DNA from 4 places in the Paenibacillus sp. PvP094 genome. Region 4 is predicted to be linked to each of the others. Evidence: riboswitches for the same ligand, from Rfam matches in the RefSeq annotation. Region 4 holds a riboswitch; each other region holds the start of a gene.
What was found. A riboswitch is a leader RNA that binds a small molecule or an ion and turns the genes downstream of it on or off. The one in region 4 is predicted to bind cyclic di-AMP.
Positions count from the first base shown of each region.

Region 1 (4,834 bases), 1.9 Mb from region 4:
TGATCCTTATATTTATGAGTGGAAGCTATTCACCTGGACAAGTGCTGGCCAAACCCGTTCCAGAGAGCATACCTGCTGCAAAGCCGGATCTATCTGAGGATGAACAGCTGACACTCGGTCAGCTCAGGCAGAAATATGCCGATACGTTCAAGACCAATGGGCCTTCAACCAGACAGGTAGCACTAACTTTTGATGATGTGCCTGATCCGCGCTTCACTCCGCAGGTATTGGATATTCTAAAGAAATATAATGTAAAAGCGACTTTTTTTATTGTCGGCAACCGGGCAGAGAAACATCCCGACCTCGTCAGACGAATCGTTAGGGAAGGTCACATTGTTGGGAACCACAGTTACAACCACCCTGAATTCAGTAAGCTGTCTTTGAATGCTTTTCGCAAACAAATTCTACATACCGGTGACATTATTCGTAAACTGACCGGGTATACACCTAAAATGATCCGTCCTCCATACGGGGACATTAATGAGAAACAGCTGCAATGGGCCGCAAGACAGCAATACAGCATCGTCAACTGGAATGTGGATTCGCTGGATTGGAAAGGCCTCAGCAAAGAGCAAGTAAAGCAGAATGTTTTATCTGCAGTCAAGCCAGGCTCCATCATTCTTCAACACGCGGGCGGAGGCGTGGGCTCCAATCTGTCCGGTACGATTGGAGCACTTCCGGAGATTATAGATGAACTGCGATGCAGGGGCTTTAATCTAGTGACTTTGGACGAAATGCTGCAATTGCCAAAAAGCAAATAATACTCGGCTTCGTAAACCAAACACACAAGTTATGGAACTACCAATCTTGCGCGTTTTAATAAAGAAAAAGGGTACCCTTATTTCACGTTAATCGTGTCATAAAGGCACCCTTTTATTGGCGCTGATACTTATTTCAAGATATAAAGTTCAACATCCTGAAAACCAAATGTGCTCACAGACTTCTGGCTTCCAGGAATGAAAATATCAATCCGTTTCCCTTTGATCGCCCCGCCGATATCCCGGGCAGTAGCCACAAATGCCTGCTTAGGCAGCCCCGGATGGGAGTGACCTGTAACAAGAACCTTCGTACCCAGTGGGATCACACTAGGGTCTACTGCAATCGTGCCGAGTTCAAGTGGATTACCGAAGTAATCAACAGGACCCCATCCACCATTTTCGGAAGCGGCTGCAGAGTACGCTGTTGCTTTCACATCAATGGATTTACTGTAATCAAACGTTTTGCCCCAGGCCTGAACGACTTTATCGTCAGCATTCACATCAAGGCTAGCTGTCGTAATCGTCTTTGCACCCGTCGAGCTCTTCGCTGCTGGAGCAGCTGAGGCCGTGTTTGCTTTTCCAGGAATCGTAATTTTCAAACCACCATAAATGTTGTAAGGTGAAATATCACTGTTTGCTTTAACCAGTGTGTTCAGTCCAACTCCATATTGTTTCGATAAGGTATAGAAGGTATCCCCCTCTTTGGCCACGTGAACAGAATCAGCGTGAGCTGGAACGGCCTGAATGAGCATTGCTGCTGTCAGCAGGGCTGTTGCTGTTTTGGCTATAGTTCTCTTCTTAATCATGGTCTTCCTCCCTCATTGTGCCTGCGAAGTTAGTTGTCGGATTCGGATGGAGGAAACCACCCTATAGGTCTCTGTTACATTCGTCTTGCGTTATGTACCCCTAATTCACCCCAAGCAGCGTGCGTTTCAATCTTCCCCTCCACGGTCTGCATCATTACATCCTCCACACTTCCTCCTCAGGAAGTTTCGGCAGGAACAATATATCACAATTTTGTAACCAGGGTCCGTAGTAAATGTTACCAACTGTCTATAACAACACATTATGATGCTTTAAAAATAAGGATTTTTCTTAAAAAAGAGCGATCAAGCAGCTCTGGAACGATGACAGAAACGTTACTTTTACGACACTGGATCCTTATCCATGCACAAAAAAACAACCCTGCTAACGTGACGTGAGCAAGGTTGTTTAATTTCGTTATTTTGTTCATTCTATTTAATACGGTTCACTGACTGGATCATGCTCAAAGGCTATGACAAGACTTTACCGAGGAAGTCACGCGTACGTGGATGCTTAGGTTGACCAAATACTTCATCTGGTGTTCCCTCTTCCACAATTACACCGCCATCCATAAAGATGATGCGATCACCGACTTCACGGGCAAAGCCCATCTCGTGGGTAACAATAACCATCGTCATTCCGCCTTCAGCCAGGCGCTTCATAACGTCGAGTACTTCACCAACCATTTCAGGGTCAAGTGCAGACGTCGGCTCGTCAAACAGCATCACATGCGGCTGCATCGCAAGCGCTCTGGCAATGGCAATCCGCTGCTTCTGTCCACCAGACAGCTGACTTGGATAAGCATCTTTTTTATCCAAAAGCCCCACGGTTTTGAGCAAGTCTGCGGCGATCTGCTTGGCTTCCTGTGCAGACTGCTTTTTGACTTTGATCGGGGCAATGGTAATGTTTTGCTCCACGGTTTTATGCGGAAACAGATTAAAGTGCTGGAACACCATCCCCATTTTCTCCCGCGTTGCATTAATGTTGTGTTTGGGATCCGTGATCGATACGCCTTCGAAATTAATTTCACCTGAAGTAGGCTGCTCCAACAGGTTAAGACAGCGAAGGAAGGTACTTTTGCCTGATCCTGAAGGACCAATCACGACAACGACCTCGCCCTTGCCAATTGAGACATCTATGCCTTTAAGTACTTCGTTTTTGTCGTAGGATTTGTGTAATTGTCTAACGTCTATCACTTGCACTCAACTTCCTTTCCAGTCGACCCAGCAGCTTGGACAAAATGAATGTCAATACAAAGTATATGGCTGCTGCAATAAGGAACGGATTCATTCCTTGGTACGTAATGTTTTTGACTACACTTGCCTGATACATGATATCAACCATACCAATGACCGAGATAATGGAAGATTCCTTGATGATGGTTACGAATTCATTACCGATGGCAGGCAGTACAGCTTTGAAAGCCTGTGGCAAAATAATAAATCTCATGGCCGCTGCTCTACCCATCCCAAGCGAACGGGCAGCTTCAAGTTGACCACGGTCAACGCCTTGAATCCCTGCACGGAAGATCTCTGCCAGGTAAGCACCACTATTGATGGAAAGTGTTAAAATACCCGCCTGAAGAGGCGAGAACGTAATACCAAATGTCAAGGCAAGACCATAATAAATAATCATCAATTGAACCAGCATCGGCGTACCGCGAATGACTTCTACATATGCCGTACCAATCCACCGCAAAATTGCTGTATCATGCATTCGGAACAAACAAATGATCAAACCGATGATTACCCCGAAGATTACGCCAAGTGCTGACAATAGGAGGGTATAACCAACCCCCGTAGCATAAAAACTTTTGTACTGCCAGAATACTTCAAAAATATTTGGCGATTTGACCTCACGGTCTGCCATCAATTGACTGGCTTCGGTTACCATCTGATCAATTTTATTCTCGCTCTTCAATCGTTCAAGCGTACCATTAACAGCATTTAGCAACTCCGTATTGCCTTTGCGAATACCGATCGCTGCTGCTACCTGCTCTTCATCCGGAACTGCAGGAGCAAGTCCAATCATATCGTCCAGGTAGCCTGCGGCAACCGTATCTTCAACGATTGCAGCGTTGATCCGTTTAGTCTGCAGTTGAAGCACAATGTCCGAGATTTTATCAAGAGACGTCAGCTTGGCTCCAGGAATCTTCTGTCCGATCGTTTCCTGAATCGAACCTTTCTGTGCTCCGATCTTTTCATTTTCCAGTTCAGCCATGGTCGGGTATTTGTCTTTATCCTCATTGCGAACCATGATGACTTGTTTCGATTTATAGTAGGTATCCGAGAAGTCGATACTTTTTTTGCGGTCCTCTGTCGGTGTCATGCCTGAAATAACGATATCCACGCGTCCACTCTGCAATGCAGGCAGCAGGCCGTCAAAACCCATATCTTCGATGACAAGTTCTACGCCCAGATCGGCAGCAATCTCTTTGGCAATGGCAATATCAAATCCGACAATCTCATCTTTGCCATTAATAACTTTATGGAATTCATATGGTGCAAAGTCGGCACTCGTGCCGAGAACCAATTTTTTACTGTCTGAAGTGCCCGTAGTTCCACTTGCCAGCGCCGAAGGAATGGCAGCTGTCAATAAAACGACAAAGGTCAACAGCATCATGGTGTAACGACTAATCAATTTCAACCCTGTTCTCCCCTTACAATACATTATGTGCTTCCTCATGTTGATGCCTGAGTCATTATAAAGTACAATGCATGATTATGCAATGAGTTTTCAACTTACAAATCCTGACTTGTTTCTGAAAAAATCAAGCAAACATGATATAATGACTAAATTATTTTCATTTTGCACGAAGGAGTTCACGATGACACATACCAAATCACAAATTTTGTCGGTTATTGATCAATATGCTTCCCGTTTTAAGGAGATTTCATCATACATTGGTGCCAATCCTGAACTCGGGAACGAGGAATACCTTGCTTCTGCCCGCTTAAAGGAAGAATTGATATTTCACGGTTTCGAAGTAGAAGCTCCCGTACTTGGACTGGGTACGGCTTTTATCGGCACCTACGCTGCTGCCAAAAAAGGACCAACCATAGCCCTGTTATGCGAATACGATGCACTTCCCGAGATTGGTCACGCTTGCGGCCATCATCTGATCTGTATGATGAGCCTGGGCGCAGCTGTCGGTCTAAAGTCCATTCTGGATGAAGTTGGAGGAACGTTAAAAGTCTTCGGCACACCTGCGGAGGAAACTCGTGGCGCCAAAGTTCCAATGGCTGAAGCAGGTCTGTTTGATGATTGTGATG
Region 1 is NZ_JBEPOM010000001.1:4,601,865-4,606,698, reverse strand. Features, by position in the region: gene ABIC22_RS21230 (polysaccharide deacetylase family protein) at 1-761, shown strand, start outside; gene ABIC22_RS21225 (3D domain-containing protein) at 890-1,564, opposite strand; cyclic di-AMP (ydaO/yuaA leader) riboswitch at 1,567-1,766, opposite strand; gene ABIC22_RS21220 (amino acid ABC transporter ATP-binding protein) at 2,033-2,758, opposite strand; gene ABIC22_RS21215 (ABC transporter substrate-binding protein/permease) at 2,745-4,184, opposite strand; gene ABIC22_RS21210 (M20 family metallopeptidase) at 4,390-4,834, shown strand, end outside.
Region 1: another riboswitch for cyclic di-AMP. It lies ahead of ABIC22_RS21225 (3D domain-containing protein); the one in region 4 lies ahead of ABIC22_RS29115 (C40 family peptidase).

Region 2 (4,834 bases), 4.5 Mb from region 4:
TGGAGCAGGCGGCATGGAGTATCCTACCTTAGTTACAGCCTTCGGCGCGGACGACACTACACCAGGCTACGATCTGGAACGCACGGTTGTACACGAGATCGGCCATCAGTACTTCTATGGTATGGTTGCCAGCAATGAATTTGAAGAAGCCTGGCTGGATGAAGGGTTCACCTCTTACGCAGAAGACAAACTGATGGAGCAGGAATACGGACTTATTCCGAATCTGCCCGTTCAATCCGGCTTAATTACTTCGCCTGCCTCACTCACGCAGGAGTCCTGGAAGTTTGATTCGCAGAATCATTACGCAGCCAATGTTTACACAAGGGGCAAGCTTGTGCTGCTGGGCATCGAACAACAAGTAGGCGCTAAAACGATGGAACGCATTCTTTCAACTTATGTCAAAAAATATCGATTCAAACATCCTACTTCGGCCGATTTCCAAAAGGTCGTGGAGCAAGTGACCCGTAAGTCCTGGTCTGATTATTTTAATCAATACGTATATGAAGACGGAATGGCCGACTTCGCCGTGGAGAATATCCAGGTCAAGCCTGTTGAGAAAGGCGGTCAAACGTTGTATGAATCATCGGTAACATTAGTAAAGAAAGGTAGCGACTACGAGAAAGTACCCGTTCGCATCGTTTTTGAAGATGGACACATCGTCGCCAAGGAATGGGATGGTAGTAACGGTCGAATTACGTACAAGTTAACTTACAGCTCGCCGGTATCCTGGGCCATGACTGATCCGTTATATACCGTTGTGCTGGAGAACCGTCATATGAATAACTTTTTGAAAGCCGATCTGGATGAACCATCCAAGTTCCGCTGGAGCATGAGTGTAACCAAGCTTATTGAAGCAATATTCGGAGGTCTGTCATGGTGAGGTGGAGACAGTGAAAGCAAAAATACGTGAGGGTTGGTTTCTCGTCCGTCAGCATATGTTCATTGTGGCACTTTTGTTTCTCTATCAGCTGGTGTGGGGTTACTTCATTTATAAAATGGTGCAATCGGCAGTCATTCCCTTGCTGCTGCGCTATCCGGACCCTGACGCCGGGGAGCTGAGTACCATTTTATTCAAAATGGAAAGCCAGCTCAGTCTGTCTACCCATCCCGAGGTGCATCGCTATTTATGGATACTTGGGGCCATGCTCCTGCTCCGCATGCTGATTACCCCTCTCATCCAGGCAGGGCTGCTCTATTCATTACAACACTTCAATCATACAGAAGAACGTATTCCTTTTGTACGTGGGATCAAGGCACTGTGGAAACCGATGATGCTGCTTCATTTCATTAAAACGCTATTATTGCTGCTGCCTGCGTACTGGCTGATCCCCAAGCTGTATAGTATCTTTCTGGATGGATTCCACTCGTTACAGCAGCTGCTGCCAGGCATTCCATATGTAGCCGGATGGATTGTATATGGATGGATCATACATCATGCTTTGTTATATATGCAGTTTGGCGCTACAGCTCCCGAGGATCAGGGCGGGGTAAAAGGTACATTTCTCGGTCTATTGCTCGCCTTGCGTCATATCATTTCTCTCATTGGTATCGCAGTGGTTCTGGGAGGAATTCATCTGCTCATCTTCGGTGCCTTCACATCTGCGTCGTGGTTCCTGACAGGTCTCATGGGTCTGATCCTGCAACAAACCTATCCGCTCGCCAGATGTTTGTTGGATATATGGAAGATATGCGCTCATTTCCGTCTGTGGCAGTCCAAGTCCTCCAAAGGTTAAAAAGTGTAATGAACCGCACGAAAATTGTTACCATCTTCATGTAAACTTATGTCAATGTTAACGCTTCACAAACGCAAACCCCGACCTTTCCCCGTCAAAGGTCGAGGTTTTTTTTGCTAATTTTCTTGTTAAACGTTGCCAAAGGCTTACTCCTCTGTTACAATAATCGCAGTGAGTTTTTAGTAACAACTTTGTAATCTTTACCTTATGAATTGTAACTACTTAAAATTAAATCGTCATTTCTTGATTTCGCAGGTGCACAACTAGCATAGCCAAATTCCTGGCACCTGGGAAGCGGGGGAACCAGTTATGGGTGAATTGATCTTGCTACAGAGGGATCATAGGGGACCTTCAACCGAATCCTTAAGCTAACCTCGCAGGCGTTGGAAGGGGTATATCTCTTGTTCAAAAAGAAATTAACAGCAGCTGTACTTAGCTTAACATTCGCACTATCGCTTGGAGCAGGCAGCGCATTCGCAGATTCAAAAATGGATAAAGTAATTGATTCAGCAATGGGAACTACATACAAAAGTGGTGGAACAACGCTTAACGGCTTTGACTGCTCTGGATTCACACGGTATGTATTCGAAAAGCTGGGCATCGATTTGGCTCGTCAATCCAGTTCCCAATTCGACATGGGTGACTCGGTATCCCGCATGGAAATGAGACCAGGCGATCTGGTATTCTTCAATACAACGGGTAAAGGGGTTTCACACGTAGGGATTTTCGTGGGTGAAGGTAAGTTTGCACACTCCTCGTCTTCCAAAGGAGTTACCATTAGTTCTTTGAGTGAGAACTACTGGGCCAACCGCTATGTTGGCGCTAAACGGATTATGAGCACGGACGCATATGAATCACTGGCCCTCGACTAGGGACAAGCTGAGCAACATCATACTGTAACGAAGCATAAATCAACCGCCCGGTACATTCTCCGCAGGAATGTATCCGGCGGTTTTTTTGTGCTTGTTCGTCCGTGCCCTTATGATGTTTTTACCCATCCTGCTATAATATAAACGAAATTCCAGGAACTTTTGTTTCACTTTTTTTCAATGGAGCAAAACCTTGCCAAATGCCCTCCTCTTTTGTAGAGTAAAATCAGGATTAAATATGAAATGACATATGTTATAAACCATTAGCGTATGACTAGAAGTAGCTTGTTCACAATGAAAGGAGCGTGCAGTGGTGTGGATGAAGCTTCTGTAACGTTTCACGTTGTGCCGATGCAAGAAGAACATGCAGCATTGATCTGCGGCTGGACATATGAACCACCCTATAACGTCTATACCTGGCTGCCCTGGGAACAGATGAAGGCGCTGGAGGTTGAATTCGGCGATGAGCAGCTTCGAAAAGAGCAATATGCTGTTGTACTCGGAGAGCAGGACCAACTTTGCGGATTCGTTCAATTCTTTCCTCTTGAAGGCGTGACGCGGATTGGGCTTGGTATGCACCCCGAACAGTGTGGACAAGGTCGCGGTACTGCCTTCGTCTCTGCTATCGTGAAGGAAGCCATTCGGCGGAACCCTAGTCATGAGATCGATCTCGAAGTGCTCACCTGGAATACGCGGGCTATCCGGGTTTATCTCAAGGCTGGATTTGTCACCAAGGATACGTATGAACGACAGACACCAAGCGGTTTGAAGCCTTTTTATTGCATGGTCTATGAAGGACCTCGTTAACCGTTAAACCGCATAACCAAAAGAAATTCATGCCCGTTTATGTGATTAGTTCAAAAAATTACCACAAAATGCTATGATGTCTTAACAGGTTCCGTTATAATGATATGGACAGTTTCAGTTTAGATGATCTTTCATTCTGGAGGGGACATAACGGATGCACAAATGGATCATGAGCGGGGTATTTTTTGCAGCATGCGCATTGGCTATTGTATTAATGTTTACGCTTCCAGGGAAAGAGGAAGTGGCTGAAGAAGCGAAACCAACCATGCCGGAAGTGGCAATGGATGCTGGACAGGCTGAAGCACTGGTCAAAGCCAATTGTATCACGTGTCACGGGGATCAGCTTCAAGGTGGCGTAGGACCTGCTCTAGCAAACATCGGCAGCAAGGATGATGTGGAGAAGATCTACTCTACCATTGTCAAAGGTAAAGGCGGCGGCATGCCTTCCTTCAAGGACAAACTGAAGGACGAGGAAATTGCCAATATCGCGATGTGGCTCGCTGAGAAGAAATAAGGTTAATGAGATACACAGCAAAGAGGCCCCTGCCTTCCCTCTCGGGAATGGTACGGGCCTCTTCGTTATATCGTTCAGTCTCTGGCTGCGTGTTCTGCCAAAAAGGCTTCCACTTCACGTGCATACGGCATCCCCGACTGGGCACCGAGCTTCGTTACGGATAACGCGGCCGCTCCCATGGCATAGCCTACTGCCGCGTCCAGTGTTTCCCCTCGCGCGAGGGCTACCGCCAGCGCGCCGTTGAAACAATCGCCAGCGCCGGTCGTATCGACGGCGCTTACGGCGTAGCCGGGCGCACGGCAAGCGCCGGCACGCCCTGCCTGTACGCGGCCGCCTGGCGCTGCCGCGTACACAGCCCCCTCGGGGCCGAGCGTCGTGACGACAGCGGCCCCGAGCGATGCGGCGAGCTCTGCGACCGCCGCATCCACGTCTTCCGGCCGGAGATCATCCCGGCCGGTAAGCACGGCAAGCTCACTGCGGTTCGGCGTGATCACGTCGACGCACCGCAGGAGCTCTTGGGGCAGACCCGGCACCGCTGGGGCCGGGTTGAGCACCACCAGTGCGCTGCCTTCTGCCGCCAGTTCGGCGGCGCGGGTAACCGCTGGCAGCGGGATCTCCAGCTGCAGCAGCACCGCTGCGGCTGCAGTCAGGCTTTTTACCGTATCCGCCTCTTCCAGCATCTCCGGCACCACTTGTCCATTCGCTCCAGGAATAACGATAATCCGATTGTCTCCCTTGGAGAGCCAGATGGATGCTGTACCTGTTACAGTGTCTTCCAATACACGAACCTGCGAGGCATCTGCCCCACTATCCGTCAGACTGTGCAGCAAGCGCTCCCCAAAACCGTCCGAACCCACTGCTCCAATCATCGTGGTCTGTCCACCCAGACGTGCAGCAGCAACGGCTTGGTT
Region 2 is NZ_JBEPOM010000001.1:1,963,658-1,968,491, forward strand. Features, by position in the region: gene ABIC22_RS09190 (M1 family metallopeptidase) at 1-880, shown strand, start outside; gene ABIC22_RS09195 (hypothetical protein) at 891-1,733, shown strand; cyclic di-AMP (ydaO/yuaA leader) riboswitch at 1,994-2,131, shown strand; gene ABIC22_RS09200 (C40 family peptidase) at 2,135-2,605, shown strand; gene ABIC22_RS09205 (GNAT family N-acetyltransferase) at 2,954-3,409, shown strand; gene ABIC22_RS09210 (c-type cytochrome) at 3,564-3,923, shown strand; gene rbsK (ribokinase) at 3,998-4,834, opposite strand, start outside.
Region 2: another riboswitch for cyclic di-AMP. It lies ahead of ABIC22_RS09200 (C40 family peptidase); the one in region 4 lies ahead of ABIC22_RS29115 (C40 family peptidase).

Region 3 (4,834 bases), 5.9 Mb from region 4:
AAGCTTCCATTAGAATCTCTCCTTTTACATCAATATTTTTGCTGCCTACAATTCAATTTAAACTTCTGGCTTAATTTGAAACGGATTTGGGTTACTTAATCAGCTTTTGCATCTTTGTCATTTTCATGCATCATCCCGCCATCCGCATAACGCCATTTATGATATAAAGGTAAATTTTCTGAATTTGGGTAATACACTAAGGGCCTGATCCCTCTCCACTCATTTTGTCCATCTACATAAAAGTTGCACTAGACAAAAATTATTGAATGAGTACAATGTAAGTAACAACATATATTTTCAGACATATAAAAGTGAATAACCCAGGTCTTCATCATACGGAGCATCAATACGATTATTATAAAAAGTCAGGTGAACATTTATGAGTAAAAAAAATCCATTCAGCTCTCCTTCGGCTGAGCAATTAGCCGCAGCAGGCATGGCTCCCTCCCTCGGGGAAGCACACGGCTCCATGAAGGTTCCGAAGAACGCCGCCTGGTGGAAAAAATTCCTCGCCTTTGTCGGCCCAGGTTATCTGGTCGCTGTCGGCTATATGGACCCGGGTAACTGGGCAACAGATATTGCCGGAGGTTCCCAGTTCGGTTACACGCTATTATCCGTTATTTTAATCTCAAACCTGATGGCCGTCGTATTACAGTCACTTGCAGGCAAGCTTGGTATTGTAACTGGACGGGATCTGGCCCAAGCTTGCCGCGAACGGTTCAGTATGCCGGTTGTCATTATGCTCTGGGCTCTGTGCGAACTGGCCATTGCCGCAACAGATCTGGCTGAGGTTATCGGTTCAGCCATTGCACTGAAGCTTCTGTTCAACATCCCGATGTTATACGGCGTCATTATTACGGCTGTGGATGTTCTGATTATCCTTTTGCTGCAAAATAAAGGCTTCCGCGCTCTGGAAACACTAGTCATCGTGCTGATGGCAACCATCGCCCTCTGCTTCGGGATTGACCTGTTTCTTGCCAAACCGGACATGGGCGGGGTACTCACAGGCTTTGTACCAAGTGCCGAGATACTACAGAATCCTGCGATGCTATATATTGCCATCGGAATCATTGGAGCAACGGTTATGCCGCACAATCTATACTTGCATTCGTCCATCGTGCAGACCCGGCAGATCGAACAGACAACTCAGGGGAAAAGAGAAGCAATCCGTTACTCCACCATGGATTCAACGATCGCTTTGACCCTGGCCCTGTTTATCAACGCCGCCATACTCATTGTGTCAGCCGCTGTATTTCACAGTGCAGGCATGACGCAGGTCGCTGAGATTGCAGATGCTTATCACTTGCTTACACCTCTGCTGGGCACAACCATTGCAAGTATTCTGTTTGGTGTCGCTCTGCTGGCCTCAGGTCAGAATTCTACGCTTACAGGCACACTGTCTGGGCAGATTGTCATGGAAGGTTTCCTGAACATTCGGATTCCGGCTTGGCTTCGCCGGCTCGTGACCCGATTAATTGCAATCATCCCTGCCGTTATTGTGACGGCTATCGCCGGCGAACACGGAACGGAAGAACTACTGATTTTGAGCCAGGTGATTCTATCCTTGCAGCTGCCTTTTGCCGTCATTCCACTTGTGATGTTTACGAGTGACAAGAAAAGCATGGGCGCATTCGCCAACAAACTGTGGCTCAAAGTCATCTCTTGGATCATCGCTGCCGTAATTGTGGTTCTGAACGTCTATCTGATCTTCCAGACCATCATGCTGTTTTAATCTATATATGCGCTAAAACCGTTTCCCTCTTACTATAGATTTATAAAAAAAAGGCTGATCCCTCATCAAGAATATACTTGAAGGGATCAGCCTTTTAGCTTTGCCGTGCACTTGCCTTGTCCTTTATTTAATGACGCGAAAGTCATCTTTTTTTAATTTTATCCACTAACCCTCAGAAGGCACAAGCAGTGGAATAAGCTGCTCCAAGGCTTCGATGGTCCAGTCTGCACGCTCTTGGCCCTCAAGCTCAGGCTGAAATCGTCCATAGCCCTGCAAAATCCGAATCGTTCGCATCCCCAGCTTCTTGGCAGGAATGATATCGTTATCAATCCGATCCCCAATCATGACTGCTTCCTGGGGTTCACATCCCGCCTGCTTCAAAGCCACCGCATAGAGTTCCGGATCCGGCTTCGATACGCCTTCTTCTGCCGAGCAAGCCAGTACATCCACGTACCTCCGCAGACCGTAGCTCTCCAGGCGCCCCTCTGTCCCTGGACTCTGATTGGCGATGATCCCGATTCGATAATGGTGTGACAATTCCTTCAACACCGCTTCAGCAGAAGCGAAGGGCTTCTCCAGTTCCTTCCGGAACTTCAACTTCTCCTGGATCTGCTCCCTATGACGTTCATCGCTGATTAGCGTTCGAATGGCTACCCTCATGGGCCACTGCTCATAATTTCGATAACAGGAGGCAAATATCTCTCGCACTTCCTCTATTTTCACCGGATATCCAAGCAAGCAGGCTTCTTTTACAAACTGCCCTATAATATCATCTACCGGCTCCCATTCGTCCACCAGCGTATCTCCTACATCAAAGAACAACCATTTTAACCCCCGTACATCCGGCACGCCTATTCCTCCTTGTTAGCCATGAACGCAATCTCTAAATCAGCAATGTACATTAATGCTCAAATAAAAAAGAAGACCCACCATCATGCATGAGTCTCCTCAGAATTCCGTTTTTCCACAAGTTCAATTATAACAGGCACCTTACACCGGATCAATCGGCAGCTATCACATTAACCATTAAGCAAGAAGCCCACTTCTCCATTAAGAGAATACACAATGCGGTCAGCTCCCATCCCTCGGTAAATGCCTTTGGGGTGACTCTGTTCTGTAATCACACATAGTGATTTGGAGGTCCAGGAACGGCAGATCTGCAGATAGCGACAGGTCAGGTTCAAACTATTCTCGAAGATAAAAACGTTGCCTACGCTCGACTGCGGTAGAAACCACTTCTGAGCTTCAGCTGTATTCATGCGAATGACGTTCTCCACTCCGATTCTGCGGAGCTTCCGTTCTTCCCCTGCACTGTTGGTCAGAACGGCAAACGGCATTTTTTTGTACATCAACAGCTTGATAAACTTGCGGCCTGCTTCATTCGGTGCTGTTACTAAAATCATCTCATTATCCATCATTCGTTCCTCCCTTGGCGTGAAAAGACAACAAAAAAGAAGCGTGGGGGACCAAGGCCTCCCGAACGCTTCTTGAATAACCCATGACGAAAACGCCATGAATATGCGTACGGCTTGTTGCCTCTCCCTTTAACGCTTACGAGGTTAGCTGACGGATTCGGGCGCGAGAGTCGCCCTATTTCCGGCTTGCACCGAAAAATTCACCCCATGGATTAGCTGCAATGACAGCCAATCCGATTGGTTCCCCCGTTTCCCACCCATGAATGAATGGAAACTCAGCGATTAAAACATCGTTCCTGTTTCATGTATTGACCAGAGCGATATTATCGTTTGTTTCGTTGTTCATGTTAAGTTTAATTGAATTAGAAATTACGATATGAATCATACACCCGCGACATGTTAGTGTAAAGTCCGGTCAGATCACCGAATGGACGAATTTAAGGCATTACATATCAATGATATCGCTTACAACCGATCCATTCTCCATCCATCTCTGTGAATCTCGCTAATTCTCGTCCTTATGAAAAACGGTTGTAATTTTAGATATCTGTAAGTAAACATAGGAATTTATTTAATTAGTTTTGCATTATCTAATTGTAAGCAATATAATATAACTATAGAAATCATTAACCCATTATACGATATGGAGGCGACTGATCATGTCCGTTTATGACTACAAAGTCAATACCCTTCGGGGCCAGGAAGTCGAGATGTCCGATTATCGCAACAAGGTGCTGCTAATTGTAAATACGGCGAGCAAATGTGGTCTGACCCCGCAATTTGAAGGCTTACAGGAACTCTATAACAAATTCAAAGACCGGCAGTTTGAAGTACTGGGCTTCCCAAGTAACCAATTCGCTCAGGAAAAAGGATCTTCCGACGATATTGCTGAGTTCTGCCAGATGAATTACGGTGTAAGCTTTCCTATGTTTGAGAAAATTGATGTTAATGGTTCAAGCGCTCACCCTCTATTCCAGCACCTGACAACAGAGGCACCGGGACTGCTCGGATCCAAAGCCATCAAGTGGAACTTCACCAAATTCCTTGTTGATCAGAACGGACGGGTCGTGAAGCGTTATGCTCCAAAAACGACTCCTGACCAAATTGAGGCTGATATTGAGAAACTGCTGAAATAGATCAACATGGAGAGGCCACAATCAACATGGAACCACAGAAAGTCCGGTTCTGTGTGAATGGCCTTTTTTTATGTTTATCCAAACGCAAAGAAGAGGTTTTCCATATTCGGAAAACCTCTTCTTGTCGTACAATATGATGCGGTCGAGAGGACTCGAACCTCCACGGGCATACGCCCACTACCCCCTCAAGATAGCGTGTCTGCCATTCCACCACGACCGCATGTCGTAAATAATCGGCAACAAAATTGATTATACAGGATCTCAATATAAAAGTAAAGCACTTTTATTAAAACTACTTTGCACCTGTGTTTTTTCTCCAAATATCGGTTTTTATCGTCATGATCTTTTAACTGCTGCATACATTAAATTTCAATTCTTTTATACATCTTCATTTTTAATTTTAGCTCTTCACAATAAACATATCATATACCTAACATAATTTTCGGACTTCTAACTTTTATCAATCATATTATGTAACGTTATAATATAATTGAAACTTAAAATAAGAAATCATTGACAAAATACGGATGTTTATGTGATTATATATATCA
Region 3 is NZ_JBEPOM010000001.1:613,724-618,557, forward strand. Features, by position in the region: gene ABIC22_RS03050 (organic hydroperoxide resistance protein) at 1-10, opposite strand, end outside; gene ABIC22_RS03055 (Nramp family divalent metal transporter) at 437-1,732, shown strand; gene ABIC22_RS03060 (HAD family hydrolase) at 1,898-2,581, opposite strand; gene ABIC22_RS03065 (hypothetical protein) at 2,752-3,150, opposite strand; cyclic di-AMP (ydaO/yuaA leader) riboswitch at 3,266-3,438, opposite strand; gene ABIC22_RS03070 (glutathione peroxidase) at 3,807-4,283, shown strand; tRNA gene ABIC22_RS03075 (tRNA-Leu) at 4,421-4,503, opposite strand.
Region 3: another riboswitch for cyclic di-AMP. It lies ahead of ABIC22_RS03065 (hypothetical protein); the one in region 4 lies ahead of ABIC22_RS29115 (C40 family peptidase).

Region 4 (4,834 bases):
TTGCTTTTGCCGCAGCACATGAACTTGGGGTGCCGCTCGTATTTGCCCGTCGAAAAAAGACACTTCTGGCAGATCCCGATGCCTACTGTGAACGCGTACCTTCCTTTACCAAAGGGATCGTAACCGATATTATGGTATCCCGCGAATATATTCATGAGAACGACCGTATTTTGTTTATAGACGATATTATCGCCAACGGAGATGCAGCTCGCGGTGTCATTAAAATCATTGAACGTTCAGGGGCGGAGCTCGTCGGATTCGGTGTCGTGGTCGAGAAATGTTTTCAGGCCGGTGCACGTACGATCCGTGAGCAGGGCATTCCGGTGGAAGCCTTGGTGCGCATTCGTTCACTGAATGATGGAACCGTGCAATTCGACGATAATTAAATGTGACAGTTTAAAGGAAAAAGCCTATTTTTTGAACAATGCCTTTGCATGACCGCGGATTTCATTTATAATGGGGTTATGTTAGGGAGAGGAGGCAACACCATGGGGAACCAACCGGCATCAGAACAATTTTTTATTGAAAAGCTGGCGGAGTCGAAAGTTCATTTTGAACGTGCCCTGGATTGTAAACATACGGAATTTGATGACCTTTATCCCTATATGATTGAACATCCTCAATTTTTCTGGTACAAACGCTATGTTGCCTGGTCAGAGTTGCTGACCATTGTAGGCTTGTGTGAAGAGTTGTCCTTCGCTTGGAAAGAACAATTTACACCACATCAAGTGGAGTACCTTGAAGAACGTGTGATGTCCGCCAAAGTGCTTGATTTTTGGTTCGAGAAGAACGACAGCAAAGAGCACGCGCAGCGGTAACTTTCAGTCGGGACATTTTTCGAATGACATAACAGTCCAATACAGTCACGTGAGACCTAAATGACTCTTCATTTAGGTCTCTTTTTGTAAATTATTTTGGAACATAGGAGCCATAGACATGATTAGTGATGCAGAATTGGATGCACTGCGCTTATCGGGTGAAAAAGTAAGAGTGGTACGGGATGGTTTGGAGTCCAACGATGTAACAGGGATTGTCGTTGCATGGGATGGGGAACAGGTGCTTATCCGTCGCCAGAACAGACGTGTGGTCAAGCTGGACCGCAGCTATCGCTATCAGCTCTTTAGCGAACCGCGCCAAAGTCCGGCTGATGAATAGAGACCCGCTCTGGAGACGGATGCATGGAATTACCATGGATGGTTTGGCATAATTCCGCCACTCGGGAGAGAAGATAGGTACAGCGAGAATTCGTAAACTTATCAGCCGAGAGGATGTGCGGGTAGCCATGACATTGATGAATGATAAGGTACATGCCTACAAGGATCAGATTGGAGAATTAAGCGATGTATTGCCTGGCGTAGTCAAAGCGTATCACGAATTTACGGGTGAATGCTTTCAGTCAGGTGCCATTGATGCCAAAACCAAGCAGCTGATTGCCCTCGGCATCGGATTGTTTGCCAATAACGAAGTATGTACGTTTTACCACGTAGAAGAGGCACGTGCGAAGGGCGCAACCGATCAGGAGATTATGGAGACGGTTGCGGTTGCCGGAGCGGTAGGCGGCGGTCACGCGCTGTCTCAAGGCGCAATGCGTGTGCAAAAGGCATTGCACTAAGGTTTCTCCTGCAAGTGTGTCTGAATAACTAGACAGCAAAACAGGCTCTGGAATGATCCAGAGCCTGTTTCTTGTCCAACTTATATTTTTCCAAGCATCTTGTTATACATAAACTGTCCGGTCACCCGGCGCGCTGTTACATAGCGGTCACTGAAATAGGGATTCGACATTTTGGTGATGCTGACACCTTTACTGCTGGAAGCATGAGCGAATTGTCCGCCCCCAATGTATACGCCTGTATGCGAAATGCCGCTGCCTGAAGTGTTGAAGAATACCAGATCACCTGTGCGGATATTGGCTTTGGATACCGGAGTACCCGCCTTGGCTTGCTGCTGTGAAGTACGTGGCAATTCAATGCTATATTTTTGGAAGATATATCTCATAAATCCAGAGCAATCAAACCCGGCCAGCGTCGTGCCGCCCCACTTGTAAGGAATTCCAGTCATGTTGTTAACGACGGTGTTGATACTGCTCGCCTCAGTGCTTGCTGCACCAGATGTGAATAGAACGGCTGCGCCAAAAATAGAAATGATCAGTTTTTTCAAAATCAATGTTCTCCCTTCGATGCCTACGGAGTTAGCTAAGGGTTCGGTAGAAGGTTCCCTATATTTCCTATGTATAAGAATAATTCACCCAAAATGGTTCCCCCGTTTTCAAACATGAAACTCGGCAAATGAATAATTAAGTTTTTGTAACCTTTTGAAACTATATTGCATAAATGCGTAATTGTCAAACCTTTCTTCCTTCTGCAATGTTAACGGAATTCAAGACTTTTTGTGGAAAATAGTAGTTCTCCATGTTTATTTATGATGACAAAAACGTAATTTGTGTTTCATCAGCACATAAATTGGACAAATAAGTAAATTGGAGTCGTAGAGGATAGCAAGGTTCATTCTCAACAGGAAAAGTCAGGTCTCGACCAGATTTTATAACTTTCGGTTATCGTAGTTTTATACTAAATCATTTAAATGTTGACACATTGAATTTCACATGATATATTATTTCTTGTCGCCGCGATAGGTTATCTCGGAGATATGCTATATGCGGTCGTGGCGGAATTGGCAGACGCGCACGGTTCAGGTCCGTGTGGGCTAACCCCCCGTGGAGGTTCGAGTCCTCTCGACCGCATCATAAGAAGAAAAGGTTTCTCGTTAGGCTAGCGCCTGCGAGAGGCCTTTTTTTATGTCTTTCTACTTGACCAAAACTACGATACACACATCGTTACTAAACAACGTCCTCCGAATCGATCTGATGGCAGCAGCTCACTCGCATAATCTCCGGTGTAAGGGGGAGAAATGCCTGTTCTATGGCTGTTGTACCCCCGCTTTCATGGTGAAATGTACGCAAAATTCCGAATTGTACCTATCCTGAGCATAATACATCCACTACTCTTATCACGTAAGGAAAGCGCTATCATTATGGATTTGAATTCACTATTTCAGAGGGGGTAGGAATGATTTGAAGCGAATGGGTAAACGGATGGCGATGGTTTTTCTGGTGTTCATCTTTGCAGCAGTTCAGTTTGGTTTTACAGGGACAAAAGGTCGTGTGGTTGAAGCAGCGGCGGAGAAAACATTGGCTGAGAAACCGTACATGGGCTGGAGCAGTTACAGTATGCAGGTGTATGACCCTTCCGTAAAATGGACATCAGCGGAGAGCATCAAGAAGCAATCGGATGCTATGCGAGAGAAGTTACAGGCTCATGGCTATGAATATATCAATATTGATGCAGGATGGAACGGAGATAATGATGAATACGGAAGACCGATTCCTAACCAAGAGCTGTATCCGAACGGATTCCAGGAGGTTATCGACTATGTTCATAACAATGGTCAGAAGATCGGGATCTATCTGATTCCCGGATTGTCGATTGATGCATACAATAAAAACCTTGAGATCTATGGAACGGGCGGAGCTTGCCGAATGCAGGATATTGCATATCAGCCGCTTACCGTGATGGATGCTTGGAATGCGTATACCTACAAGATTGATTTTTCGAATCCTTGTGCTCAGAAATACATCGATTCCATCGCAGATCTACTGGGCGAGTGGGGGATTAACTTTGTCAAATTCGACAGCGTGACTCCAGGATCAGGAATTAACAATCTGAGCAGGGATGCACGAGGCGATGTGGAGGCCTGGTCCAAGGCTTTGGCAAGGCATAATATCTGGTTCGAGCTTTCATGGGCACTGGACCATAACTACGTGGATTTCTGGAAAAAACACGCCAATGGCTGGCGTATTGACTGGGATGTCGAAGCATACGACAGCAATGTGGGGTTAACGCAGTGGGCTAATATTGCACGATTGTTTCCAATCGCTGCGCTTTGGTGGCGTGATGCAGGTCCTGGCGGGTGGAATGATTTTGACTCGCTAAACGTGGGCAACGGTTCCATGGATGGGCTCACGAAGGATGAACGGAAGACAGCCATGACATTCTGGGCGATCTCGTCTGCACCGTTGTATACAGGGAATGACATGACCAGGCTGGACAGCTATGGACTTGAACTTCTTACCAATGATGAGGTGATCGCTGTCAATCAGGCTGGACGTCCGGCTCACCCGGTATCGATGGATACCCAGCAGCAGGTATGGTACGCCAATAACGGAGATGGAACGTACAGTGTGGCTCTGTTTAATCTGGGCAACCGGAGTGCTGAGGTCAAGGTCAATTGGAGCGATATCGGTCTGGAAGGACCTGCATCGGTCCGTGACCTGTGGAGCCATTCCGAACTGGGTACCTTTAACGAGGGGTTTAGCAGTGGTTTATTGGAGCCTCATGCTTCACGAATGCTGAAAGTCAAGGCACTGAACGGAACATCGACGGTGAATGACGATGATACAGGCATGCGCTATACCGGAGATTGGAAGCGAAATGGAGGCAAGGAACAATTAGAGGGTTCACAGGATCTGACTATAGCAATTCAGGATTCCACAAGTAATGATAGAACGACTGTTGATACAGCGAGCAATTCCAATGTAGCAGATGAACTGGCTGCTGAACCATCCATTGCTGGAGAGGATACCACGGTTACCGAGGTGGTCTACGTTAACGATGACGACGGTGAGATACATTACACAGGTTCGTGGAATGCGAATACTGGCAGAGGTTTTGGGGACTTCAATGACGATGTGCATTATACGGAAAAAGACGGCGATTATTTTGAATACACCTTCACAGGTACAGGCATCGAGCTGCTGACAGAGAAGCATCAAGAGCAG
Region 4 is NZ_JBEPOM010000001.1:6,471,474-6,476,307, reverse strand. Features, by position in the region: gene ABIC22_RS29135 (xanthine phosphoribosyltransferase) at 1-386, shown strand, start outside; gene ABIC22_RS29130 (hypothetical protein) at 489-818, shown strand; gene ABIC22_RS29125 (hypothetical protein) at 937-1,155, shown strand; gene ABIC22_RS29120 (carboxymuconolactone decarboxylase family protein) at 1,283-1,612, shown strand; gene ABIC22_RS29115 (C40 family peptidase) at 1,693-2,157, opposite strand; cyclic di-AMP (ydaO/yuaA leader) riboswitch at 2,163-2,294, opposite strand; tRNA gene ABIC22_RS29110 (tRNA-Leu) at 2,656-2,740, shown strand; gene ABIC22_RS29105 (X2-like carbohydrate binding domain-containing protein) at 3,080-4,834, shown strand, end outside.